Regions from separate parts of the Bacillus mojavensis genome, predicted to be linked through region 2. Evidence: riboswitches for the same ligand, from Rfam matches in the RefSeq annotation. Region 2 holds a riboswitch; the other holds the start of a gene.
The links. Region 2 has a riboswitch for cyclic di-AMP ahead of HC660_RS02530 (dicarboxylate/amino acid:cation symporter). Riboswitches for the same ligand answer to the same signal wherever they lie in the genome.
Positions count from the first base shown of each region.

Region 1 (7,107 bases), 1.6 Mb from region 2:
AACGCATGGCGGACAAAAGCCGGTGCAAGCTTTGGCTTGTCCGGATAATAAGACTGGATGACTTCACCCGGCTGGATACACGGATCATTTTCTCCCTCACACAGTAAAGCGGCGCCGCTCGGAAATATAAGCCGGCTTCCTTCTTTTAATGTTGTGAAATCAGGTATACCGCTGATTGCAACATTTGCACCGAGCCATTCTGGAAAAATACTCGGGACACCCATTTTCAAAGCAATTTCGTCACATTCTTCTGTTGAAACAATTGAGATTTGCCTGCGATTAAAAATCTCTGTTCCTCTTGAAAACATCGGCTCTCGGGCCCCAGCTTTTTTTGTCAGGCCGAAATGCAAGTCGCCGGGAATGCCGCCATAATCAAAATCGAGCTTGTCCATTTGTTTTGTTACAAAGCTTTCTGTATCTGCAACATATAAGCCTTCCGTTTTTGCAGTCATGCGTTTCCACATAAGCTTGCACCGTCCTTTGTCTTTAGGATTGTCACTTATGTTCAATTATCCAAAAAAATCCCGCTCTGTAAAGGAGCGGGATTATCGCATTATACAGTTTTTGGCGTAAGATTAAAGCAGCGTTTGTAGATCCAGTTATATGCTTTCTCATTTAAATCTCTAGGATTTCCGAAGGTTTGCGGATCTTTCATTGCTTCTTTTGACAAGCGCTCGATCATGTCAGGTGATACCCCTTGTTCTTCTAAAGTCGGTACTTCTAACTCTTTCACAAGATCGTACATCCAGTTGACAGATGCTTTTGCAGCTTCTTCTGTTGTCATCTGGCTTGTATCAATACCGAACGCTTTTGCGATGCGGGCAAATTTCTCCGGATAGCCCTTCCAGTTGTATTCCATAACAGGGCCCATCATTGCCGCCACACATTGTCCGTGAGCGACCGGGATAATACCGCCGAGTGTTTGGCTCATGGCGTGGGCAGCACCCGCTGATTCACTGCCGTAAGAAAGACCGGCAAGCATAGCAGCCTGTGCCATTCCGTATCTAGCTTCGAGATCTTCTCCGTCAGCAAATGCTCTCTTAATGTAGTGAGCGGCATATTCAATCGCCATCAAAGCCACTGCGTCTGTAATCGGCTGCGCAAATTTCATTGTGTAGCACTCAATGGCGTGAGCGAGAGCATCAATCCCCGTCATCGCTGTTACGTGCGGCGGCATTGAGACGTGAAGCTCTGGGTCAATCACAGTCAAATGCGCGGCAATCAGCGGACCGCCTGTGTTAAATTTGAATTCTCTTTCTTCATCTGTAATAACCGCCCATTGCGTTACCTCTGAGCCTGTTCCAGCGGTTGTCGGAATTGTCGTAAGCGGAGGAATGCGGTTTTCCAGCGGTTTCTTTCCTTCAGCTGCTTCATAATCAAGTACGCTTCCCTCGTGAGTCGCTTCTACTCCAATGGCCTTCGCTGTGTCCATGGAGCTTCCGCCTCCGACTGCCACCAAGCCGTTGCAGTTCTCTTTTTTGTACAGCTCGGAACCTTCATTTACAAGCCGTACAGGAGGGTTTGGCTCAACTTTATTAAAGAGCACCACTTCAATGCCTGCCTCTTTTAATGACTCGATCACAGGATCTACAACGCCCGCTTTATAAATTCCCGGGTCTGTAACAAGCAATGCTTTTGAAACCCCCAGTCCAGCTACTTCTTTTCCTGCGTGATTGATGGCGCCAATTCCGTGCTTAATCACAGTCGGAATTTCAAATGTGTGAAATTTATGCATGCTTTCTACTTTCATATTTAATGTCATAATCAATCTCCCCCTTTTATGAATTGAACCAATTAACCGCTGCCGGTTTTGTGTTGCGATATACATGTTTGACTTCTGTATACTCTTCAAGCCCTATTTTTCCAAGTTCCCGTCCGAATCCGGATTGCTTATAGCCGCCCCATGGCGCCTGTGCAAAGTACGGATGGAAATCGTTAATCCAGACCGTCCCCATTCTCAAACGGGCTGCTACACGTTCGCACTTTTCAATATCTTTCGACCATACAGCTCCGGCCAATCCGTAAATCGTATCATTCGCCAGTGAGATTACTTCTTCTTCAGAACTGAATGTCTCGACTGTTAATACTGGCCCGAATACTTCTTCCTGAACAATTCTCATGTCAGATGTACAGTTTGAGAAAATGGTAGGTTCATAGAAAAAACCATTTTGAAGTGCTGGATCTTCCGGACGTTTGCCGCCAGTCTCCAATTTTGCACCTTCTTGCAGTCCGATCTCTACATATTTTTCAACCTTTGCTCTGTGCTCCGCGGAAATGAGCGGACCGCTTTCTGTCTCTTCGTGAAAACCGTTTCCGAGTTTAATGCGTTTCGCCCGTTTGACAAGCTCTGCTAAAAATTGATCATGAATGTCTTCTTCTACAAGCAATCGGGACCCGGCGGAGCATACTTGGCCGGCGTGGAAAAATACAGCGTTTAGCGCCTGATCAACCGCGACTTCCAGGTCTGCGTCTTTGAAAACGATATTTGGATTTTTCCCTCCAAGCTCAAGCGCGATTTTTTTGACGTTGCCGCTTGCCGCCCGCATGATTTTTTTGCCTGTTTCAATTCCGCCTGTAAACGAAATTAAGTCAACGTCTTTGTTTACAGCAAGCTCATCACCCACTGTGGCGCCCGGTCCCAACACAAGGTTTGCGACACCTTTTGGAACTCCGGCTTCCTCCATCAGCTTAAAGACTTTCATTGTCGTCAGCGGTGTGATCTCACTCGGCTTCATGACAATTGTATTGCCTGCCGCTAAAGCCGGGGCGATTTTCCAGCTTGCTTGCAGAAGCGGATAATTCCACGGCGTGATTTGTCCGCATACGCCAATTGGCTCCCTGATGATTTTGCTTTCTGAATCAGGGATTGGAGATGAGATGATCTCTCCTCCATCTTTATCTGCCAGACCAGCATAATACTGAAAAACATTGGCGATATCGTCCATATCGGCTTTGCTTTCCTCAAGTGTTTTTCCCGTATCAAGGGATTCGAGCTCGGCCAGCTCGTCTAGATCGCGTCTGATTAATTCCGCAATTTTCAGAACTATTTTTCCGCGTTCAAGCCCTGAAAGAGAAGGCCATTCTCCTGTGTCAAAAGCTTTTCGTGCGGCAGCAATTGCTTTAACGGCATCCTCACGTCCGCCCTCGCTAACTGTTGCAATTTCTTCTTGATTAAATGGATTAATAATACTGCGGACCTGCCCTTTTTCGGCACTGATCCATTCACCGTCAATGTATAATGTTTGACTCATCTAAGTCCTCCTTGACGAAAATAAAGTTTGTTAAATAAAAATTTAATGTTTTTAACAACCTTAATCTAACATATGGTTTTTAAACTGTCAAAGCCCTAATTGTGATTTTTCGTTTTGACTTTTCTCTAGGTTTCGTTAAGATAAAGAACATAAAGAAATGACTTAACGAATTTAATTTTCTAAAGGAAAAGAGGGTCAGTATGGATGAAAATCCAGAATTTGCAGCTATAGAACAGGCACGGGATCTTGTTATTGACTCCATTGCTGAAACAATGGATCTTTACGGAATTACCCGAAGTGTCGGGATATTATATGGAACGATGTACATGCGGGACGAGATGACGCTTGACGAAATGCGGGAGGAGCTGCAAATGAGCAAGCCCAGTATGAGTACAGGTGTCAAAAAGCTGCAGGATTTAAATGTCGTGAAAAAGACATTTCACCGAGGCATCCGCAAGCACACATTTGTAGCCGAAAAAGATTTCTTTAAATTTTTCACAAATTTCTTTCCGCCAAAATGGGAACGGGAAGTTCAGGTGAATGTATCAGCAATTGAGGAGGCTCAGGCTGATTTACAAGAGGTATTGCAAAAGGAAACGCTCAGTGAGGAAATGAAGAATGAAGCGCAGCGTTTATACGAGCAGCTGGAAAGTTCTAAAGCCTACTACGATTGGCTGAAACGTCTTGCTGAATCAGTGCAGAGCGGAGAGATTTTTAAATTTATACCAATTGAAACAAAATAATTAAGAAACGTCTGGAAAACCGGACGTTTTTTTGTTTTTTCACTTTAATTACTACAAATTTTAAAAATACAGGAAAAACACCCCATTTACTTCCATTTTATTTGATGGTAATTTTATGTAGGTAAAATTTGTATTTGGCCTTTAAGAGGAGGTGGAAAAGCAGAGGCAGGCCTTTAATCTTTATCACTTATTAGGGGGAATTTTTGTTATGAAACGCAAGTTATTATCTTCTTTAGCTATCAGTGTATTAAGTCTCGGTTTACTCGTTTCTGCACCTTCAGCTTCATTTGCAGCTGAATCTAAGTCATCTTCTGCTCATACTGAGTCTACGATGAGAACTCAATCATCAGCTTCATTGTTTGCAACAATTACAGGAACGAGCAAAACAGAATGGTCTTTCTCTGATATCGAATTGACATACCGTCCAAACACGCTTCTCAGCCTTGGCGTAATGGAATTTACATTGCCAAGCGGATTTACAGCAAATACAAAAGATACGATGAACGGAAATGCATTGCGCGAAACACAAATCCTCAATAACGGTAAAACAGTAAGAGTACCTCTGGCTCTTGATTTATTAGGCGCTGGTGAATTTAAGTTAAAACTGAATAACAAAACACTTCCTGCCGCTGGTACATATACTTTCCGTGCAGAAAACAAATCACTGAGCATCGGAAATAAATTTTACGCGGAAGCCAGCATCGATGTGGCTAAGCGCAGCACACCTCCGACTCAGCCATGCGGCTGTAAGTAATCCCAGAGGGCCGGCTTTGTGCCGGTCTTTTTTACGTTTATTGACTTCTTTCTCCCGCTTTTCCCTCTATTTCCAGCTATCTTTTCACTTGTTTTAAATTTAAATTGACAAACACTAGAAACAGGAGTAAATTCTTGAGTGTTCAATTTCATAAAGTCTCTTTTACCGCTTAATCAAAAACGAACGGGGAAACCAATGATTGGCTGTTTCACAAAACGGCCTTGGGGTGAATCTTACTTAGTAAGAAGGGGTACTCTGAATCCCTAATCCGACAGCTAACCTCGTAGGCGTATACAGAGAGGAGGTCTATTGTGACCATTCTTTGTAATGGTCTTTTTTACTTCAAAACGCTAATTTTATTAAGGGAGTCTTGAACATTGGGAAGAATAAAAAACAAGCAATTTGCCGTAATCGGGCTTGGACGGTTCGGGGGAAGCATTTGCAAAGAGCTTCACAGAATGGGCCATGAGGTCCTTGCCATTGATATTAATGAAGAAAAGGTCAATGCCTTCGCTTCCTACGCAACCCATGCGGTCATTGCCAATGCCACTGAAGAAAACGAATTGCTTTCACTGGGAATTCGTAATTTCGAATATGTCGTTGTTGCTATTGGGGCGAATATTCAAGCGAGCACACTGACCACTTTGCTATTGAAAGAGCTTCACATTCCAAATATTTGGGTGAAGGCTCAAAATTATTATCACCATAAGGTGCTGGAAAAAATCGGCGCCGACCGCATTATTCATCCGGAAAAGGATATGGGCGTTAAAATCGCACAAAGTCTCTCTGATGAAAATGTCTTGAATTATATCGACTTATCCGATGATTACAGTATTGTTGAGCTGCTGGCAACACGAAAACTGAATTCCAAATCCATTCATGATCTGAATGTTAGAGCGAAATACGGATGTACCATCCTGGCAATTAAACATAATGGAGATGTTCGCCTTTCTCCTGCACCGGAAGAGATGATTTACGAACAAGACTGCCTGGTGATGATGGGTCATAAAAAGGATATTAAACGCTTCGAAAACGAAGGGATGTAGACAAAGGTGAGACTTCATAAGGAAACTGTAATCAAGTGGGTTCGTTTTTCTCCCCCGCAAGTGCTTGCGATTGGTTTTTTTCTTACTATTATTATCGGCTCTCTTTTGTTAAAGCTCCCGATTTCTACTGCGAAGCCGTTGTCATGGATAGATGCTCTTTTTACAGCGGCTTCTGCCACAACTGTTACCGGGCTTGCAGTTGTTGACACGGGGACAGAATTTACGGTGTTCGGGCAAACTGTCATCATGGGTCTGATTCAAGTCGGCGGGCTTGGCTTTATGACATTTGCTGTTCTGATCGTCATGATTTTAGGAAAAAAAATCGGATTGAAAGAACGAATGCTGGTCCGGGAGGCCTTAAACCAGCCGACAATCGGCGGCGTGATAGGCCTTGTCAAAGTCCTGTTTCTGTTTTCAATCAGTATCGAATTGATCGCCGCACTGATCTTATCCATCCGGCTTGTGCCCCAGTATGGCTGGGCGTCGGGATTGTTTGCCAGTCTGTTTCACGCGATATCCGCTTTTAACAATGCCGGTTTTTCTTTGTGGCCGGATAATTTAATGAGCTACGTTGGTGATCCTACAGTCAACCTTGTCATTACTTTCTTATTTATCACAGGGGGAATCGGGTTTACGGTGCTTTTTGACATCCTGAAAAATCGGCGTTTCAAAGCCTTTTCATTACATACGAAACTGATGCTTGCGGGAACGTTCATTTTAAATATTGCTGCTACGCTGATCATCTTTATTTTAGAGTACAGCAACCCCGGCACGCTTGGTTCCTTGCATTTACCAGATAAACTGTGGGCTTCGTATTTTCAGGCAGTGACGCCGAGAACCGCGGGCTTCAACTCTGTGGACTTTGGCAGCATGAGAGAAGGCACCATTGTATTTGTCCTGTTGTTGATGTTTATTGGAGCAGGAAGCGCCTCAACGGCGAGCGGTATTAAGCTGACTACTTTCATTGTGATTTTAATGTCTGTCATCGCTTATTTAAGAGGGCAGAAAGAAACAGTTATTTTCCGCCGTACCATAAAATATCCGATCATCGTTAAGGCCTTAGCAGTCAGTGTTATCAGCTTGTTCATCGTCTTTATAGGCATTTTTGTCCTGACCATTACAGAACAAGCGCCGTTTATCCAGATTGTTTTTGAAACCTTTTCCGCCTTCGGAACGGTCGGACTGACAATGGGGCTGACTCCCGAACTGACAACAGCGGGGAAATGCATCATTATTGCGATTATGTTCATCGGAAGAATCGGTCCGTTGACGTTTGTTTTTTCATTTGCGAAAACAGAAAAATCAAATATTCG
Region 1 covers NZ_CP051464.1:2,969,164-2,976,270, forward strand. The annotation lists gene HC660_RS15615 (MOSC domain-containing protein) at 1-464, opposite strand, end outside; gene gbsB (choline dehydrogenase) at 554-1,762, opposite strand; gene betB (betaine-aldehyde dehydrogenase) at 1,779-3,251, opposite strand; gene cudC (transcriptional regulator GbsR) at 3,452-3,994, shown strand; gene bslA (biofilm surface layer hydrophobin BslA) at 4,203-4,748, shown strand; cyclic di-AMP (ydaO/yuaA leader) riboswitch at 4,905-5,054, shown strand; gene ktrA (potassium uptake protein KtrA) at 5,126-5,794, shown strand; gene ktrB (Ktr system potassium transporter KtrB) at 5,801-7,107, shown strand, end outside.
Region 1: it holds a riboswitch for cyclic di-AMP, as region 2 does, so the genes downstream of both, ktrA (potassium uptake protein KtrA) here and HC660_RS02530 (dicarboxylate/amino acid:cation symporter) in region 2, are expected to answer to the same signal.

Region 2 (7,107 bases):
AGCATATAAGTCAGGTAACCCATTGTCATGACCAATCCGCCGAAGAAAAAACTTGAGAAGATCGGCTCTTCAAAGGCCGTAACTGCCGCAAGCACAATCCAGCTTGCATACAGATAAATGATAAAATAACGGATACCCGTCTTCATTTTATATATCATGTACAGCCCCACGAGAGAAAACAACCCCAGCGCGAGCCTGAAATACACAAGATGTTCAAACTGGAACATAAATGACACAAATGAGAATCCAAGCAGCAATACAATCGGTAAAGCGGTAATAAAGTTTCTCAATTCGAGACACCTCCGTCAGTACCTTTATTATAAACCAAAACATCGTTTGATATTGATTTACGTGAGCTTTTTCACAAAAATGTCATTCCTTGCCTTTAGATTCGAACATCCCGTTTGCAGAAGCTCCACCAGGCAACGGCAATGAAGAAAACAGCATGAATTACAAGTATCCCTACAGAGAACAATGGTGTCATGCCTGAAAACAGAGCCGTTTGTCCGCTTTTGTATTGAGTAAAGTCTGTGTTTGCAAAAAGCAAAAAGCTTCCCCATTTGTTTTCAAACAGCTTCATGATTTGCACAAGTGAACTTGCTCCATATAAAACGACAAAGGAAACGACAACTGAAATGGCGCTGTTGCGGAACAGTGATGAACAAAGCAAACCGAATAATCCCATCAGCACCGCTTCAAGCCAGTTTGTGCCAATTAGTTCCAATGTATTGATGAACAATGTTTTTGATTCAGATGTCACGGACGTGCCAAAAAAGACAAGACCGAATAATAAAGCCAGAATGTAGTATGTCAGATAAAGATAGAAGCTGACCATTATAACTGTCATTAATTTCGACCAAAAAACCTTTTGCCGCTTGACCGGGCGAATGAGCAGAAATTTAATTGTCTTTTTATCAAATTCATTAGAAATAATCGTGGCTGCAATCACAATGGTTAGCGCCTGCAGCAAGATATTCAGGCTCGGTGTATAGGAAAAGTAGCCGATGAAGTTTTCGTCAGTTCCGGCACTGATGACGATCCGTTTAATGATCAGCGCCATAAAAAATTGAAAAACGGCCATCAATATAAGCGAAACAAATGTGACTTTTCGATTAAAGAGTTTCATATGTTCATTCCATATTAATTTAGACAAGCTCTTCTCCCTCCTCTTGATGAGCGGTTGTCGCTTTTATAAATTCATCTTCCAGTGACTGCGTATAAGTCATAATTGAAAATACGTTCAGTCCTTGTCCGACTAGTGAGCGGTTCAGCTCTGGTATATTTTCTTTCGCTATATCCACCACGATGGAGCCGTCTTTACGTTCAGCTGTGTACCCATTGCCCACCAGCCAAGCGATCGCTTTTTCCGCCGGCTGCACTTCAATAACGGCTTTTTCCGTTTTCTGACCGGCTCCATTCAGGCTCACTTCTGCTTTGATCTCGCCTTTTTGTATGATGATGACACGGTCACACAGGTCTTCAACTTCACGCAATAAATGAGTGGCGAATAAAACCGCCGTTCCTTCCTCTTCGGCGAGCTCCTTAATATGGTCGCGAAAATCCTTCATACCGGCAGGATCAAGACCGTTTGTCGGCTCATCTAAAATGAGAAGCTTCGGCCGGTGAAGAATGGCCTGAGCAATGCCGAGACGCTGGCGCATGCCGAGTGAGTAGGTTTTCACCTTATCATCAATTGCTGACGTCAGCCCGACTCGTTCCACAACTTCGTCCAGTCTTTCATCATCTATTTTTTTGTGCATATTTGCAAAGTGTTTGAGGTTTTCCCAGCCTGACAGGTACGGGTAAAACTCAGGGTTTTCCACAATCGCACCGACAGCTTCCATCGCTTGTTCGAACTCAGTATCATGCTTGAATCCGTTGATGGCTACGCTTCCGCTGTTTTGTTTTAACAGCCCGACGATGATGCGGATAAGTGTCGTTTTTCCGGAACCGTTCGGACCGAGAAGACCGATAATCTCTCCCTGCCTGACGTCCATGCTGATCTGTTTTAAAATCTGTTTAGACCCTATTTTTTTATCAAGGCCTTCAATATGTAAAATCGGCTCAGCCATAAAGCCTTCCTCCTTTTTCGACAAAAAATAAACAGTGCCTAAAAATAGGCACTGTTTGTATTATAGCATTTGTTGCTTCCAAATGTTTGGTTAAACCGATAGAGTCGGTGCTTGCTCTGTCTGTTTGTTCTTTTCTGTTTCTGTAATGATGACGGCACAGGCCGCGTCTCCTGTTGTGTTGACCACTGTACGAAGCATATCGAGCAAGCGGTCTATTCCGAGGATCAAACCGATGCCCTCAACAGGCAGGCCGACTGATTGAAGCACCATGGCGAGCATAATCAAGCCGACTCCCGGAACACCCGCGGTTCCCACACTTGCTAATACAGCCGTCAATATCACCATCAGCAATTGCGTAAATGTAAGATCATGTCCGAATACCTGTGCAATAAAGATGGTGGCCACCCCTTGCATAATGGCTGTACCGTCCATGTTAATCGTCGCGCCGAGCGGCTGAACGAAGCTGCTGATCGGCTCAGGCACTTTTAGTTTTTTCTGGGCTACATCCATTGATACCGGAAGCGTTGCATTGCTGCTTGAGGTACTGAACGCAACGACCATAACTTCTGAGAAATCTTTAAAGAACGTAATCGGATTTCTTTTTGCTAAAAGGGCCACTGTTGAACCGTAGGTGACGATTGCATGTATGACAAGAGACAGCGTAACAACAATCATGTACAGCCCCATCGCTTTTATTGCACTTAATCCCTGGCTGCCGATAGCTGTCGCAATGAGACCAAACGTGCCGTATGGCGCAAACTTCATGACTAGGTTGACCAGATACATCATCAGTTCATTGCCCTGCTCAACGACTTTCAAAAGCATATCTGCTTTTTTGCCTAGCATCGTAATCCCGAGTCCGACAAAAATGGAAAACACGATAATTTGGAGCATATTTCCTTCAGTCATCGCTTGAACGGGATTGGCCGGAATCATGTTCAGAAGTGTGTCAGCAATACTCGGTGCTTCTTCTGCCTCAAATTTAGCGGATGAGACATCATAAGTGCCGAACTCACCCGGCTTAATGACAAGCGCCAGTATAAGCCCGATCGTAATCGCCACCGCTGTTGTGATGAGAAAATAAGAGATGGCCTTCACACCGATTCTGCCAAGCTTTTTAGGATCGCCAAGCCCGGCAACTCCTAATGTAAGAGAGAAAAAAACAATCGGTACGACAAGCATTTTGATGAGGTTTAAAAAGATGGTGCCAAGAGGGCCAAATACAAACTTATTCAAATTTTCAAATAATTCAGGTGATGTTACGTTCAAAATAATCCCCGTGACGGCGCCCAGAACCAATGCAATGATAATCTTTGTTGCCAGTTTCATCCGCATTCCTCCTTTTTTGAAAAAAAGCCCGCGAGAGACTCCCGCGGGCTTTGGCTGTATCATAAAACCACAGGATTCTCTCTTCACGCTGATGAGGTTAGCTGCCGGGTTCGGACGAAGAGATGTCCGTTTTTCAGATGAAAAATAAACCCCAAAAGATTGGGTCCCCCACTCCTTTTAAAAAGGATTAAGCGTGTGGCTTACTATTGTATGATGTAGTTTATTTATACAGAAAAGATCCAATTTTGTAAACTATTTTTTGTTACTTTTTTCTCGGAATCTTTTGGGCCCATCTTCCTTGTTCGTCACATCAAGTATATCAAGAAGAAATACAAAGATCGGAATTCCGATAATTAAGCCCCAAATGCCTAGAAAATGCTCAGAAAAAATCAGGACTGTAAATGTGAAAAAGATCGGCAGCTCTGTTTTCGCTGACATCAGCTTCGGATTGAGGAAATATGTCTCAATCGCATGGATGGCGAAAATGACAAGCACAATGTAGAGCACATACATTCCGCCGCCTGTGCTGTACGCAATAATACTGAGCGGAATCAGGGAGATGACAACGCCTGCTACCGGGATCAATCCGAGAAAGAAAACCATGATGGAGAGTCCCAACAGCTGAGGGAAATGCATAATCCAGAGCGCAATAAAAGTCAGTATACAGTTCACGAGGGCGATGATAAATTGTGCCTCAAGCACCTTGCCGAACGTTCTCGCGAATTTTCCTCCGAAAAAAGCAATCTCATTATAAAACACAGCAAGCTTGCTCGTTTTAAACTGCTCCATAAATTCAGACAGCCGTTTTTTCTCAAATAAGAAGAACATGCTGAGAATGAGCGCCATCACGATCTGCAAGCCGAATGTGCTGATATCGGCCAGATACGTATAAAGTACATTGAAACCCTCTTTGACATACGAACTGATATTGATATCTCCGAAAACACTTGTGATCTCATCAAAGAAAGGAATGCTGCTTGGATGATACGCAATATGTTTAATTTGCTTGATCAGCTGCTGAATCTGTGCGGCAACGACCGGATAAAACACAAACCCTCCGACTGTAAGCAGCACGGCCAGCAAAATGTAGAGAAATGTAATGACAATCCGCTGGCTCACTCGGAAGAAACGGCTCAAAAACTGCCGGACGACAAGCTCCAAACGATCCATAAGAAATGTGAAAATGAAGGTCAGCAATATTAAGTTGATCATGCTCTTAAATAGATATAACACACCAGTTAACACGACAAAGATGGAAAAACGCCTTACTCCCGGGTGCTGAAAAAATTTTACTAAAGCGGCCATTTATACACTCCTGTTAGGACAAACGTCCTTCACTCAATATAGTATCCATTTGTAAATTATATAACAAAAAAATGCTGAGGTCTCTGTCCAAACCTTAATAATTTCTAAACAATGAAAAAAACGGCCCCATGGATGGGCCGCTCTTTTTTTAAACTGCTGTTTTCATTTTTTTCAAGCCTTCCACAGCCTCTACGCTTTTTGCTTCATCGAATTCTTTTTCACTTTTTGCAACGATGATTGTGGCGATTCCGTTTCCGATCAGGTTCACAATCGCTCTTCCTTCACTCATGAAACGGTCGACACCGAGCAGAAGCGCAAGGCCCTCAAGCGGGATGACCTGAAGGGCTGAGAGGGTTGATGCAAGAACGATAAATCCGCTTCCTGTCACACCGGCTGCTCCCTTCGAAGTCAGCATCAGAACGAGGATAATCGTTATTTGCTGCCCGATGCTGAGATCCACTCCAAACACTTGAGCCAGAAAGACAGTCGCCATTGATAAATAAATGGATGTTCCGTCTAAGTTAAACGAATAGCCGGTCGGAATAACTAGCCCGACGACTGATTTTGAACAGCCGTAGCGCTCCATTTTATCCATCATTCTCGGAAGAACTGATTCTGATGAGCTTGTGCCGAGCACGATGAGAAGCTCATCTTTGATAAAGCGCAGGTAGTTCCAAAGGCTGAATCCGTATAGCTTGCAGATGATATTTAAAACGACAAACACAAACAGGAACATTGTGATATACACAGACAGCATTAAGCTGGCAAGCGGCTTGATGGAATCGAGTCCAAAGTGCCCAATCGTATACGCCATCGCTCCGAATGCGCCGATTGGAGCCGCACGCATAACATAGCCGATAATTTTGAAAAAGACATGTGAAATGTTATCAAAGAAATCAATGACGCTTTTCCCTTTTTCACCTAACGCCGCTAGACCGACTCCGAAAAGAATGGAAAAGAATAAGACCTGCAAAATGTCCCCTTTTGCGAAGGCATCAACCATGTTGGACGGTACGATGTGTGTGACAAATTCAACCCAGTCGATCCCCTGACCGCCATTTTGCGTGTATTGTGAGACATCTCCCTTTTCAAGCTTGCTGTAATCGAGGCCCGCACCCGGCTTCATCATATTAACGACAAATAAACCGATAATGAGTGCAAGGGTCGTAACAACCTCGAAATAAATAAATGCTTTTCCCCCTACTTTTCCAACCTTCTTCATATCGCCCATTTTTGCAATCCCGAGAACGATTGTGAAGAAAATGATTGGAGCGATTACCATTTTCACAGCGTTGATAAAGGTATCGCCAAGCGGTTTCATTTCTTTGCCGACATCCGGCCAAACCAATCCGACAATGACCCCGATGATGACCGCGGTTATGACTTGAACTGTTAAATTTTTAAACAGTTTCATATTCTTCCTCCCCCTGTCCTAGTCGCCTTTGTGTCTTTCTTACTAGAATGATAGCGTTTTCATAAAGGCCAGGGAAGTTTATGTTCATAACGGACATTTTGGTCTTTTTGGTCTCGGATTTACATATTAAATATGTAGCGGTTGACGGGGCGTCCGACTCCCCCGTACTGAACATCAAGCTGAATCGTTCCGTTCTTTTCGAGATAATCAAGATAGCGCCTCGCTGTCACTCTGGCGATACCGAGAGCCTTGGCAACCTCTTCAGCAGAAAGAGGCGAAGTTTGCTGCTTCAAAAAAGCAATGAGCTCATTCATCGTAAAATGATTCAACCCCTTCGGCAGATCCTGTACGGTCTGCCGCGGGATATTGAGGATGGCATCGAGCTGATCCTGGGACAGCGTGTCGTTTTCCTCTATTTTTTGTTTATACCGCTTATATTTCTCAAGCGCCTGTTTCATACGTTCGAGCTTAAACGGTTTTAAGATATAGTCAACTGCCCCATTTTGCAGCATAAGAGAAATTGTTTCCTTGTCTTTTGCAGCGGATACGACGATGACATCTACCTCAAGCTTTTGCCTTCTGATCTCCTGCAAGGTTTTGATTCCGTCTTTTTTCGGCATGTATACATCCAGAATTACGAGTTCAGGCTGCTTTTCTTTGATCAGCTTGATGCCTTCGTCCCCGTTTCCTGCTTGCGCACAGACGGTAAAGCCTTTAACGGTTGTGATGAAATCCTTATTTACTTCCTGAACCATCGGATCGTCTTCAATGAGCAGAACCTTGATTTCTTTACGAGCCATGCTGCGATTCCTCTCCCTTCATCGGAAAAACGATTGAAAAAGACGTGCCCTGTCCCGGGTGCGAATCGACCTCTATCGCACCCGACCCTTTGTCTGTTATTTGCTTGACTAAATAGAGGCCATAGCCTGTGCCGCCTGTTTTATTCACTGTAAATCCTTTTTCATAGAGGTACGGCATATGTGTGTG
Region 2 covers NZ_CP051464.1:497,925-505,031, reverse strand. The annotation lists gene HC660_RS02545 (hypothetical protein) at 1-290, opposite strand, end outside; gene HC660_RS02540 (ABC transporter permease) at 386-1,153, opposite strand; gene HC660_RS02535 (ABC transporter ATP-binding protein) at 1,146-2,072, opposite strand; gene HC660_RS02530 (dicarboxylate/amino acid:cation symporter) at 2,163-3,401, opposite strand; cyclic di-AMP (ydaO/yuaA leader) riboswitch at 3,474-3,605, opposite strand; gene HC660_RS02525 (AI-2E family transporter) at 3,654-4,706, opposite strand; gene dctP (C4-dicarboxylate transporter DctP) at 4,855-6,120, opposite strand; gene HC660_RS02515 (two-component system response regulator DctR) at 6,240-6,920, opposite strand; gene dctS (two-component system sensor histidine kinase DctS) at 6,910-7,107, opposite strand, start outside.